Regions from separate parts of the Shouchella phoenicis genome, predicted to be linked through region 1. Evidence: riboswitches for the same ligand, from Rfam matches in the RefSeq annotation. Region 1 holds a riboswitch; each other region holds the start of a gene.
What was found. Region 1 has a riboswitch for S-adenosylmethionine ahead of ABC361_RS02240 (methionine ABC transporter ATP-binding protein). Riboswitches for the same ligand answer to the same signal wherever they lie in the genome.
Positions count from the first base shown of each region.

Region 1 (3,288 bases):
GAAACTCCCTTCTGATCAACCGATACTCGTTGTATGTGCAAAAGAAAATTCATCGATTATGGTTGGGGAGATGCTAGTCGAAGAAGGGTTGGATGTAGCTTATCTATCCGGTGGTATGAAGGCTTGGAGTGAACATTTAGAGCCCATCAAAGTAGCTGATTTAAGTGCAGGAGGCGAGTTGTACCAATTTGTACGGCTTGGAAAAGGCTGTCTTTCTTATATGGTAATCTCGGGTAGTGAAGCCGTTATCATTGATTCAGCACGGATGACAGATGCTTATGTATCGCTTGCTAACGAAAAAGAAGTATCCATTGCGCATGTTTTAGACACTCACTTACATGCAGATCATATCTCTGGGGGTCGGACCCTTGCCAAACAAACGAAGGCAACGTATTGGCTTCCTCCAAAGGATGCAGAAGGAGTGACATTTAGCTATGAATCGATCGAAGACGGCACACACATCACCGTAGGGGCTACAACAATTGACATCCAGGCGCTCTATACACCAGGTCACACGATCGGTTCAACGTCCTTCATTATTGACGATGTTTATCTGCTATCAGGGGATATTCTGTTTATTGATTCCATTGGTAGGCCCGACTTGGCAGGGAAAGCAGAAGACTGGGTAACGGATCTAAGAAACTCTCTCTATAGAAAATACAAAGACTTATCGTCAGAGCTAATTGTACTACCTGCTCATTTTATGAATGTGGATGAATTAAACGAAGACGGCAGCGTTGCAGAAAAATTAGGGGTCTTATTTGAAGAAAATCATGGTTTAACTGTGGATGATAAAACGACATTTCGCTCCATGGTGACAGACAATCTACCGCCACAACCGAATGCTTATCAAGAGATTCGCGAAACGAACCTAGGCGTTAAAAAACCAAGCGAAGAAGAACAACGAGAAATGGAAGTCGGACCAAATCGCTGTGCCATTCGCTAAACAAAAAGGAGACGATAATGATGGATGTAAACAAAGTATTAGACGCTAAAGGAATGGCATGTCCAATGCCCATTGTAAAAACGAAAAAAGAAATGAAGGAACTAAACGTTGGGGAAGTTTTAGAGGTGCAAGCAACGGATCAAGGGGCATTAAAGGATTTTGAAGCGTGGGCTAATTCTACTGGACATGAATTGTTACAGTCAAAAGAAGAAGGTGGCGTTCTCACCTTCTATATAAAAAAAGGCGAGTAAAGAATGATGAGAAGAGGGCGAAGGAATCCCTCTTTTTTATCGGTTAGGAGATTTTTATGGACATCTTGTTCATTATCACGATTTTCTTCATTGGCTTTTTCGGTTCATTTATTTCAGGGATGGTTGGGGTTGGTGGTTCAATTATAAAATACCCCATGCTCCTCTTTATTCCACCGATGCTCGGTTTCACTGCTTTTTCGGCACATGAAGTATCAGGTATTAGTGCCGTACAAGTCTTTTTTGCCGCCTTAGCAGGTGTATGGGCCTATCGAGGTACAGGCTATTTACACCGCAAACTTATTATCTATATGGGAAGCAGCATTTTAATTGGGAGTTTTATCGGGGCGTTTGCGTCAAACTTCTTCCCTGAAAGCTCAGTTAATCTCGTCTATGCCTTATTAGCAACGATTGCGGTTGTACTAATGTTTCTGCCTAAGAAACAAATTCCTGAACAACCAGCCAACCAAATCTCCTTCAATCGAGCTCTTGCGGCTAGTTTATCGTTTATTGTTGGGATCGCTTCAGGGATTGTTGGAGCGGCAGGGTCATTTTTGCTCGTTCCGATCATGTTAACCGTATTAAAGTTACCTACACGAGTAACCATTGCTACCTCTCTTGCGGTCACATTCATCTCTTCAATCGGCTCAACGGTTGGGAAAGTAGCGACCGATCAAGTGTTATATGGTCCCGCAATTGTTATGATTATTGCAAGTGTTCTTGCTGCTCCTATTGGTGCGAAATGTGGTCAAAACATGAACACGAAAGTCCTGCAATGGTTGTTAGCGCTGCTTATTCTAGGATCTGCGATTCAAATATGGATGACACTCTTTTAATTGTTAAGTATTTAAAAAGTCCGCTTCACGATGAAGCGTTTTCATTAAAAAATTATAAAAAAACTCTTGCATTCTGAAAATAAAATCTGCTACACTACGTTCAACAACTAATTAAATATTTTCTTATTAAGAGGAGCGGAGGGACTGGCCCGATGACGCTTCAGCAACCCCACTATGGTGGAAGGTGCTAATGCCTGCAGGAAAACTTCCTGGATGATAAGAGCGTGGATAATTCATTGACTTTTCGCCCCTCTTTCATTTTTGGAAGAGGGGCTTTTTACATGTTAAAAAAGGAAAGACGAAGATATCAGGGAGCGTTTTATTAAATAATCTGATTAAATATATATGGATAGGAGGAAATGGTGTGATTGAATTCAAAGGTGTCTCAAAAACATTTTCATCGAATGGGCAAGACATCCATGCACTGCGCGAAATTGATTTACAAATTGAAAAGGGCGATATATATGGGGTCATTGGTTTTAGTGGAGCGGGTAAAAGCACACTCATTCGGACTGTTAACTTAATTGAAAGACCCACAGCAGGTGAAGTGATTGTGAATAAAGAGAATTTAATGCACCTAAATTCTCGTCAACTTCAAAGAGCCAAGCGAAATATCGGGATGATTTTCCAACACTTTAATTTACTTCAATCGAAAACAGTGTTTGAAAATGTTGCGACGCCATTGCGTTTAGTAAAGACAAAGAAATCGGCTGTGAATCAGCGTGTAAATGAACTATTAAGCTATGTGGGCTTAGAAGCATTTGCTTCACGTTATCCAGATCAGCTTTCAGGTGGACAGAAGCAGCGGGTAGGAATTGCTCGGGCCCTTGCATCAAACCCTGAAATTCTCTTATGTGATGAAGCAACGTCGGCGCTTGATCCGGAAACAACGAGCTCGATTTTGCAGCTTTTAAAGCAAATTAATAAAGAATACAACATTACCATATTGATGATTACACATGAACTCGGTGTTGTTCGTGAGATTTGTAATAAAGTTGCAGTGATGGATGATGGACGCATCGTTGAAGAGGGTAACGTTGAAAAAGTACTCTCTCAACCTGTACATGAGACAACGAAGAAGTTTGTTCGATCGATTATACCTGATGACCTACCGCAAAAAGTGAAGCAACATCTTGAAAATAAAGAGAGTGACGAACGAATCTACCATGTCCAGATTACGGACGATGCGGACCAAACAGCGCTTTTCAATGATTTAGTTCATCAAGGACTGAATGTTTCACTTCTTCATGCTTCGATG
Region 1 is NZ_JBDFMQ010000001.1:405,774-409,061, forward strand. It holds gene ABC361_RS02225 (MBL fold metallo-hydrolase) at 1-946, shown strand, start outside; gene ABC361_RS02230 (sulfurtransferase TusA family protein) at 967-1,197, shown strand; gene ABC361_RS02235 (sulfite exporter TauE/SafE family protein) at 1,254-2,030, shown strand; SAM riboswitch class I at 2,151-2,253, shown strand; gene ABC361_RS02240 (methionine ABC transporter ATP-binding protein) at 2,395-3,288, shown strand, end outside.

Region 2 (3,288 bases), 2.3 Mb from region 1:
GGTGGTTTTTCCTGTTCCAGACAAACCGAAAAATAGAGCGGTTTCACCATTTTCGTTTGTATTTGCTGAACAGTGCATAGGCAATACATTTTCGTCAGGCATTAAATAATTCATAACCGAAAACATTGATTTTTTCATTTCACCTGCATATTCGGTTCCGCCGATTAACACAACGCGCTCTTCAAACGAAATCATGACAAACGCTTCGGAATTGGTGCCATCAACAGCAGGGTCTGCTTTAAATGTAGGCGCACTGACAATCGTAAATGGTTCTTGATTGGTTTTTGTTGACTGGCCTTCACGAATAAAAAGTTGACGAGCAAAAAGGTGGTGCCATGCAAATTCATTAATGTATGTGATCGGCAATTGATAATTGGGGTCTGCGCCAACAAAGCCATTCGAGGCATAGCGAACTTCTTTTTGTTGCAAATAGTATAACACTTTTTCATAAAGCGCTTTAAATGTGTTTTGAGAAATTGGTTGATTGACTGGTCCCCAATCAATCGTATTACGAACACTTGGCTCATCTACAATAAATTTATCTTTGGGTGAGCGACCAGTATACTTCCCAGTTTGCACAGAAAGCGCGCCAGTATCTGTTAATTCACCTTCTTGATTCATTAACGCTCGCTCTACTAAAGAGGGAACAGAAAGTTGGTGAACCGTCTTAGGACTTGAAAGTAGCTGCTCTAATTGTGTTGATCCATTTAAAATTTTCATAATCGGCTCCTTTATGGTCGGTGTTCGTGGTAATAGTATAACACATTATATTTATTAGTCCATACTAAAGTGAAAGATGTTTTGAAAAAAAGTGAAAGGATGCTTTTATGTGTTTTTTTATGATGTTGAATGGAGAAGTGATTGCTGAAGTAAAACTCCATTCATATCGCTACTGTATTCACACCATGAAGCTTTCGCTTGTCATTTGACTCTCCTCGGTCCTGCTTTAATGACTTCATCCAAGCATATTTGGTAAAAATAGATACATGAAGCCTAGATAAGCGAGCGTTCCGAAAGCAAATCCCGAAAAGATCAAAAGAATGACTTTTGTTTTAGTAGACATAAAACACCTCTAATTCAGAATAATTAATGTTTTTATTGGTGTTCAATCATACAAGATTTTATTTCGATTTAAAAGAGATAAAGCAAAGACTCTTCTTAAACCTTTCAAAGTAGAGGAAATTATGTTATGCTAATGTGCGAAAACGAACAAAGCGCAAACTTATGACATTGCCTGCGATTCCCATTGAAAAAACGACTAATTTCTTACAGGCTTGCTGTAGAAATAGCTCGAAAAAGATGGCGATCATTCATCGTCACAAGTTAAAGTTATACTGCTTTTTAAAACAGATAACATCACGCTTTTATCAAGAGAAGGTGGAGGGACAGGCCCTTTGAAACCCAGCAACCATCACGTTAGTGAAAAGGTGCTAACCTGCAGAACAGTTTTGTTCTGGGAGATAAGAGACGATCGATAAACAAGTCAGCTCTTTTCTCATGTGGAAAAGAGTTTTTTCGTTTTGTATGTGACAACATATAAAGAGAAGATAAAAATGATACGGATAAGTTACGGTTGTGTGTCCGTGGGCATAAGATGCCTTTAGCCTACTTACCAAAGTCAGCTCTGATCGTTCGTTTTAAAATACAACATGCATTTCCGAGCGAAAGTATGGAATAGGAGGAATTAGAATGTCTGAAAAAAGAGGAAAGCACTTATTCACATCAGAATCGGTTACGGAAGGTCATCCAGATAAAATTTGTGACCAAATTTCAGATGCGATTCTAGATGAAATTTTAAAGAGAGATCCGAATGCACGTGTGGCGTGTGAAACATCTGTTACAACAGGAATGGTACTCGTAGCCGGAGAGATTACGACAAGCACCTATGTAGATATCCCAAGTGTGGTTCGTGAGACCATCAAAGGAATTGGTTATACACGAGCAAAATACGGATTTGATGCCGAAACGTGTGCAGTCATCACATCCATTGATGAGCAGTCTGCCGACATCGCTCAAGGGGTGGACCAAGCATTAGAAGCAAGAGAAGGACAAATGACAGACGAAGAAATCGAAGCAATTGGTGCAGGTGACCAAGGGTTAATGTTTGGATTTGCTTCAAATGAAACAGAAGAGCTGATGCCCCTCCCAATCTCATTAAGCCATAAACTAGCATTCCGTTTAAGCGAAGTACGTAAAAACGAAACGCTTGACTACTTACGTCCGGATGGCAAAACGCAGGTGACAATTGAATATGATGACAATGATAAACCTGTCCGCGTGGATACAATTGTTATTTCAACTCAGCATGCGCCAGACATTACGCTTGAGCAAATTCAAGCAGATATTAAGAAACACGTGATTCAAGCTGTTGTCCCTGCTGAACTAATGGACGATAACACAAAGTTCTTCATTAATCCAACTGGTCGTTTCGTAATCGGCGGTCCTCAAGGGGATGCTGGTTTAACAGGAAGAAAAATTATTGTTGATACGTATGGTGGTTACGCACGTCATGGAGGCGGAGCATTCTCAGGAAAAGACGCAACGAAAGTAGACCGTTCAGGCGCATATGCGGCTCGTTATGTAGCGAAAAACATTGTCGCTGCTGGTCTTGCAGAGTCGTGTGAAGTTCAGCTTGCGTATGCAATTGGTGTCGCTCAACCAGTTTCCATCTCCATCAACACATTTGGCACTGGAAAAGCGGATGAAGAAACCCTTGTTACACTTGTGAGAAAGCACTTTGATCTTCGCCCTGCTGGCATTATTAAAATGCTTGACCTTCGTCGTCCGATTTATAAGCAAACTGCTGCTTATGGTCATTTCGGTCGTGAAGATGTTCAACTTCCTTGGGAACGAACAGATAAAGCGGATGTGCTGAAAGCAGAAGCTTAAGTACAGAAAAGAAGAGTCCGGAAAATATCCGGGCTCTTTTTTTATCTTATAAAGCATTTCCTATCGTGACACCGCCATCAACAACAATTTCTGTCCCAGTGCAGTAGGAGCTGTCATCAGAAGCTAGAAAAACGATGGCCTTAGCAACATCAAGAGGAGACCCGGTACGTGATAAGGGAATGCTCTCCATATAATGCGGATCATCGTAAAGTCCTTTTGCCATCTCTGTTTCAATTAAACCAGGATGAACCACGTTTACACGCACGCCGTCCTTACCTAATTCAGCCGCTGCCGCTTTAGATAACGTTGTAATGGCTGCTTTCGTAGAAGCGTACAGGGAAGAATGGCGAATTGGAGAAAAAGATGAGATGGAGACATTGTTAATAATGGACCCTTTTT
Region 2 is NZ_JBDFMQ010000001.1:2,705,294-2,708,581, reverse strand. It holds gene pckA (phosphoenolpyruvate carboxykinase (ATP)) at 1-720, opposite strand, end outside; SAM riboswitch class I at 1,362-1,467, shown strand; gene metK (methionine adenosyltransferase) at 1,690-2,889, shown strand; gene ABC361_RS14495 (SDR family NAD(P)-dependent oxidoreductase) at 2,936-3,288, opposite strand, start outside.
Region 2: linked by a shared signal. The riboswitch ahead of metK (methionine adenosyltransferase) and the one ahead of ABC361_RS02240 (methionine ABC transporter ATP-binding protein) in region 1 are both predicted to bind S-adenosylmethionine.

Region 3 (3,288 bases), 1.6 Mb from region 1:
CTGCATACGTATTCGTTTGAATTACAGTTGCTCCTGCGTTCAAATACGCTTGATGAATGGAAACGACTTCGTTTGGTTTAGAAAGATTTAATTCTTCAAAACATAAGTCATAGCCCGCCTCATATAAAACCGTTCCCATTGCGCCATCAGCAACAACCACAGAAGACGTAACAGTTTCTCTCAAGTTCATGGATCTCACCTCCCTTGATTCGTTGCTTGTTCAAATGCTTGTTTTAAATCAGAGATTAAATCTTCGCAATGTTCAATTCCTACTGACAGCCGTAGTAACGTCTGATCGATGCCTTTTTCGATTCGAAGTGCTTCAGGAATATCGGCGTGGGTTTGCGTAGCTGGATACGTCATTAAACTCTCCACTCCGCCTAAGCTTTCTGCAAAAGAAATAAGCTGAAGTGCTTTGAGTATGGGATTAATATAAGATTCATCTGTCACACGAAATGACAACATTCCACCTTTTCCCGGATATAAAACGTCACGCACGAGGGACTCTTCCTCTAACATCGAAACGATTCGTTTTGCATTAATTTCATGTTGCTTCATTCGTAGTGCCAATGTTTTCATGCCTCTCATTAATAACCATGAGTCAAACGCACCGAGTATGAAGCCTGCTCCATTGTGAAAGTAGCCTAATTGTTCGCTTAATTCCGCCGATTTCGCGACAACAAGCCCAGCCACAACGTCATTATGTCCACCTAAATATTTTGTCGCTGAATGGATGACGATATCTGCCCCGTCTACTAACGGTTTTTGCAGCAACGGTGTTAAAAACGTGTTGTCAACGATCAGGAGTACATCTGCTTTTTGAGCGATAATGGCCAATTCCTGTATCGAGGCTTCTTTCATTAATGGATTTGTAGGTGTTTCCACAAAAATGGCCTTTGTTTCGGCTTTCAACTTATCTTTAACAGCATTTAAGTCCGCCATATCTACATAGTCAAAGTGAAGCCCCCACTTTGTCCATCCTCCTTCGAACAGTCGGTATGTACCACCGTACAAATCATCTGAACATAAAATATGATCACCTTGCCCAAATAGTGAAAAAACGAGTTGAATGGCAGACATTCCAGAGCTTGTCGCAAACCCTTGCTCTCCATGTTCTAAATTTGCAATGGCTTGTTCAAGCACTTCTCGAGTGGGATTTCCAGTACGAGCATAATCGTACCCTGTTGATTCTTGAATCCCTGCGTGACGATAGGCTGTAGAGAAATAGACAGGTGCATTTACAGCGCCTGTTGCATCATTTCGGCGATTTCCGATTTGCGCAAGAATGGATTCATCATGTGTTGTCATTGTTTATCCTCCTTTTTAAAAAAACGGTACAATCATAAAAAACCTTTCTTCAAGATATAAGAAGAAAGGTTGCGAACAATTCTCTTATCTTGCAGATTTCTGCTGGATTTAGCACCTTGCCAATAAAGGCTGGTTGCTGAGACTTCTTCGGGCCATGTCCCTCCGTCTCTCTTGATAAGATCTATTAAGTTTATTTGCTATTGTCACAACTTTAACGCAAAACGAATGATTCTGCAACCCGTAGCATGAAAAATGCATAAAAAACGCACAGCTTGTCTTACATAGCTGTACGTTCTTTGCACATTCATTATTCAGGTGACGCTTCAATGATTAATTGATCTTCATTTCCGCATACACACTGTTTAAAGCCTGTTTCATATTCTCCGTTTTCATTTCGTTTTCCACGTAAAATATATTTCTCTCCACATAAAGGGCAACGAATGACAATTCGATAACGATTCGCTGTTGTCACGCTATCCTCCTCCTTTAGTTCAGATTGCACTTTTCATCTTCATCTAGTTTGTTCGCCTTTTTTATTTTCCATATTGCTAATAACCAAAGCGCAACCATAAATGGAATCATTAAATATAAGAAATAATGTCCAAAATCCATTAGAATGTAGTCGTAACTTCCGTGCAAAATCATTGGTAGTACAGCCGCTAAAAAAAGAAATAGTTGTTTTTTTGAAGGCTGGTATTTGGCTCTTCCAACGTAATAACCCATAATAATTCCATAAACAGCATGGGCGGTGGTTGGTAATAACGTTCTCGGGAGCACGTGATCAAACCCATACGCAATCATATATAAACTATTTTCAACGGAGGCAAAGCCAAGCGATAACGCTACACCAAAAACGATTCCATCAATTGGTTGCTTTAGTTGACCATGTTGATAAGCAAATATGAACAACATCAGCCATTTTAAACCCTCTTCTATCAATCCGTAAAGCAAAAAAGCTTTTGACAACGAATGTGATAGGATCGCTTCTTCTGTGAAAGCAAATTGAATGACTGAAATTGGTAAGACGAGCAAGGCGCCAATAATAAAGATTCTTAGGACTAAAAACATGGCACCTCGACTAAAGGAATCACGTAAATACACATAAGAGAACAATGCCATGGCCGGAGCCAGAGCCGCAAGAATAAAAGAAATCAACGCTTGTCGACCCTCTCTCTAAAAGGACGTCCGCTACATAGTCCAGTATACGCCTCACGCTAATGAGACTCAAGTTTCACCGCTTATGAAAACCCCAGGGTAAGATCTTGTTGAGCAGCCGTCAAAACGAGCGCTTTAATTCTTGCTTTTTTGCTATCATAATCAGACCCTAAAATAACGCCAAGTTGTTCTAAGTGGTGTGCACTCCCTTTATAATCATACGTTGGATACACTTTCCCTTCCTCAGATGACGTTGTTAAAATAATTGGCTTTTTCTTTTGCAATGCCTCTTTAATAGGGGCAACTAATTGTGGCGGCACTTGACCTCGACCAACGGCTTCAATGACCAGCCCGTCCACTGTATCAAGAATAGCACGGAGCGTTTGTTCAGACATCCCTAAATAAATTTTTGCAATACCGATCTCAAGAAATGTGGGTTCCTTTACCATATACATTTCCCGTCGGATTGGCTTTTGATACGTAAAAATAACATCATTGTCAATAATTCCTAGATAACCAAATCCAAAAGCATTAAAACCTTGAATATTTGAAGCATGTTCCTTTTTTACATAGCGTGCGGAAAAAATACGTTCATTGAATACAACCACACAGCCTGTGCCTTTTAAATCTGGTTCACATGCCGCATATATCGCATGCCTTAAGTTCATAAATGCGTCACTACCTGTTTCCTCTGGCCCTCGTTGTGACCCTGTTACAACAACAGGTCTTTCATCTACATTTGTTAAATCTAAATAGTAGGCCGTTTCCTCTAATGTATCTGTACCGTGGGTAACGACAACCCCGTTTACATCATTTGCTTGAAAA
Region 3 is NZ_JBDFMQ010000001.1:1,980,002-1,983,289, forward strand. It holds gene ABC361_RS10655 (bifunctional homocysteine S-methyltransferase/methylenetetrahydrofolate reductase) at 1-190, opposite strand, end outside; gene ABC361_RS10660 (methionine biosynthesis PLP-dependent protein) at 196-1,308, opposite strand; SAM riboswitch class I at 1,390-1,489, opposite strand; gene ABC361_RS10665 (hypothetical protein) at 1,616-1,780, opposite strand; gene prsW (glutamic-type intramembrane protease PrsW) at 1,795-2,463, opposite strand; gene ABC361_RS10675 (asparaginase) at 2,547-3,288, opposite strand, start outside.
Region 3: linked by a shared signal. The riboswitch ahead of ABC361_RS10660 (methionine biosynthesis PLP-dependent protein) and the one ahead of ABC361_RS02240 (methionine ABC transporter ATP-binding protein) in region 1 are both predicted to bind S-adenosylmethionine.

Region 4 (3,288 bases), 850 kb from region 1:
GCTGCAAATGCTTCAGGCTTACGAATATTGACTTTTTTAGCTGAGGTAAACGCATGCCATTTTTCTAATGCAAGTTGTTCAATTTCCGGTGGATGTTGATCTTTTTTCAAGCCGCTCAAAAGAATATCGGCAGTTTCTTTTACTTGTTCAGATGACCATTCAAAATCATCAGCAGCCTTTACGATAGGCGTATTCTCCGCAAGTAACGATGAAAGAAGTTGTGGCCATTTAGAGGTGAAGCTGTCTCCTTCAGAATCTGAACGGAATGCGTCAATTTTGTTTTTAATGTCTGCAGTTTTAGCAGGTACATGACTAATAACTGGACCGACAAAGCTCATAGCGTTTTCACCATTGGCAGGAAAACCAATAATTGTTGAGCCAGGCTCGACTGTGTCTTTATGTTCAGACGGAATGATGTGTGTTAAGCGTTCATTTGTGAATAAATGGATGCTTTCACATTGATCTTCATGTACCGATACTACTTCAAGAACAGCAGGTTTTGTCCCTTTCCAGCTTTCTATAATGGTAGCTGTTTGTGGACGTTTAATTTTTCTCAACTTGCTTTCAAGGAATGTATCGTATATGGTTTGCCCATCTGCTTCAATTGGCTTGTGAAAAATGAGCCATACAAGCAGCATACTTGAAAGGGTCTCGGTTACATTTTCTTCGACGTCTGGGTAAACATGGTGGTAACTTTGCACCCAGTTTGTTAATTCCTTTTGGTAGCGGGTAAATGCAGTATAAAGCATTTCCGTTTCTAATTGATGAAGCTCTTGAGAGACAATTGCTTTTGATTCTGTTTTTTGCATGCAACATTTTTTATATTTTTTCCCACTGCCACATAGACAAGGATCGTTTCTCTTTATCATAGATGTTCCTCCTTACGTCAACTTTCTTAGTTTAACAGATTTCCGCGATAAAAGCAGGGTTTACAGCCGTTAATTTTGTGGTTGAGTCGATAAGTAAATGAAAATGGATCTTTTGTATGAATTATCTTTTGACAGTTTTCAGTCTTTATGCTAAATTAATTGAATACTCATACATAAGAAAACACTCTTTATATTGAGAAGTGGAGGGACTGGCCCGACGAAGCTTCAGCAACCTTTCCAATTGGAAAAGGTGCTAATTCCAGCAAAGGGAACTTTGGCAGATAAGGGGGATGCGATGTGATCGCATAAACCCTTTTCATTGAAAAGGTTTTTTTTAATTTCATATGTGAAACGAAACGGTGTAGTGTCCAACTACTTAATAGGGGAACTTGGTGAAAATCCAAGACGGTCCCGCCACTGTGACGCACCTATGTGCGAAGTCAGATTGCCTGCCGAATCGTTCTGCTTAGCTCTACGCGGATCTAGAGAAGAGTGGAAATCATGCCTTTTAAACTAGTTGTTCATGTTCATTCGCTAGTGACTTTCTGGTATATTTCCTATCCCTTTCTCTTGAAAGGGATTTTTTTATGGTGAGTACAACTATTTAAGGAGGCAGAAAAAATGAGTGGAGTTAGAAGTTCAAGCTTAGGTTTTCCAAGAATCGGGGAGCAACGAGAGTGGAAAAAAAATCTAGAAGCCTATTGGAATCAAAAACTATCGCAAGAGGACTACGTAAAAAAACAAAAAGAATTACGTCTGAATCATTTACAAAAGCAAAAGGATGCAGGGCTTGACTATATCCCTGTTGGCGATTTTTCTCACTATGACCAGGTACTCGATACAGCAACAGCATTTGGTTTAGTACCTGATCGCTTTGACTATGAAGGTGGAACCGTTGATTTAGATTCGTATTTTGCGATTGCCAGAGGCAGTGAGCATGCGGTTGCTGCTGAAATGACGAAATGGTTTGACACAAATTATCACTATATCGTACCTGAACTTGATGGTAGAGAACCGGAGCTCGTAAACAATCGCTGGTTAGATTTAATTGAGGAAGCGAAGCAAGAGCTAGGGGTTACCGGAAAGCCTGTGATCTTGGGCCCTGTAACATTTGTTAAACTATCAAAACATTATGGCAGTCGTTCATTTGTTGATCATGTGCGAAGTTTATTGCCTTTATATACAACCGTGCTAAATCAGCTGGCAGAGGCTGGTGTAGACTGGATTCAAGTGGATGAGCCTATTTTAGTTGGGGATGTGACTGAAGAAGAGTGGGCGATTTTAGATGAAGTGTATACGTGGTTCTCAGAGTCAGCACCAAAAGCCAATCTTCTTCTACAAACCTACTTTGAAGGAGTCGATGATTTTAGTCGTTTTACGAAACTATCTGTTGCTGGTATTGGGCTCGACTTTATTTATAGTGATAGCTTACAAAAAATAAAGCAACATGGGTTTCCGAAAGAAAAAACATTAGCAGCTGGACTAATTGATGGTCGAAACATTTGGCGTACAGACTTAACGAAGACACATGCCATGGTGGAAGAACTTTCAAAAATAGTTGGGCAAGAACAATTAATCCTTCAACCTTCTTGTAGCTTGCTTCACGTGCCAGTAACGCTGAAACATGAACAAAAGCTACCTGAAAATTTAAAAGCTGCCTTATCATTTGCAGAAGAAAAATTAGCAGAGTTGAATGATCTTAAAGCAGTCTTAAATCAGCAGCAAGAGCTGAAACAGCTGCAAGTAGGAAAACGGGCGATTGATACGTTAAACCAATCTGCAAGTCGCACAAACCAAGAAGTCCGTACCGCTTTAGATCTCAGTAAAACAGAAGATTCTAAAAGAGCGGTTCCTGCGAATAAACGTATGGAACTTCAGCAAGAGGTCTTCCAACTCCCACCATTACCGACTACAACAATTGGTAGTTTTCCGCAATCAGCAGACGTTCGAAAAACGAGGTTGCAATGGCGAAGAGGGGAAATTACGAATGAAGCCTATGAGTCCTTTATCAATGCTGAAATTGAGCGTTGGATTGAGATCCAAGAAGAGATTGGGTTAGATGTACTCGTGCATGGTGAGTTTGAGCGTACTGATATGGTCGAATTTTTTGGCGAGAAGCTAGGTGGTTTTGAATTCACATCTAATGGATGGGTTCAATCATACGGGTCAAGATGCGTGAAACCGCCTGTTATTTTCGGAGACGTCTTTTTCCAAAATGATATGACTGTCAAAGAAACATTAGTCGCACAATCGAAAACGTCGAAACCGGTCAAAGGGATGTTAACAGGACCTGTCACGATTTACAACTGGTCGTTTCCACGGACTGATTTACAAGCAGAAGATGTGGTGAATCAAATTGCCCTTGCATTGGAACAAGAAGTGCTCGCTTTAGAAAAAGCAGGAATCACAGTCATTCAAG
Region 4 is NZ_JBDFMQ010000001.1:1,259,746-1,263,033, forward strand. It holds gene ABC361_RS06905 (SEC-C domain-containing protein) at 1-869, opposite strand, end outside; SAM riboswitch class I at 1,055-1,157, shown strand; cobalamin riboswitch at 1,210-1,340, shown strand; gene metE (5-methyltetrahydropteroyltriglutamate--homocysteine S-methyltransferase) at 1,491-3,288, shown strand, end outside.
Region 4: linked by a shared signal. The riboswitch ahead of metE (5-methyltetrahydropteroyltriglutamate--homocysteine S-methyltransferase) and the one ahead of ABC361_RS02240 (methionine ABC transporter ATP-binding protein) in region 1 are both predicted to bind S-adenosylmethionine.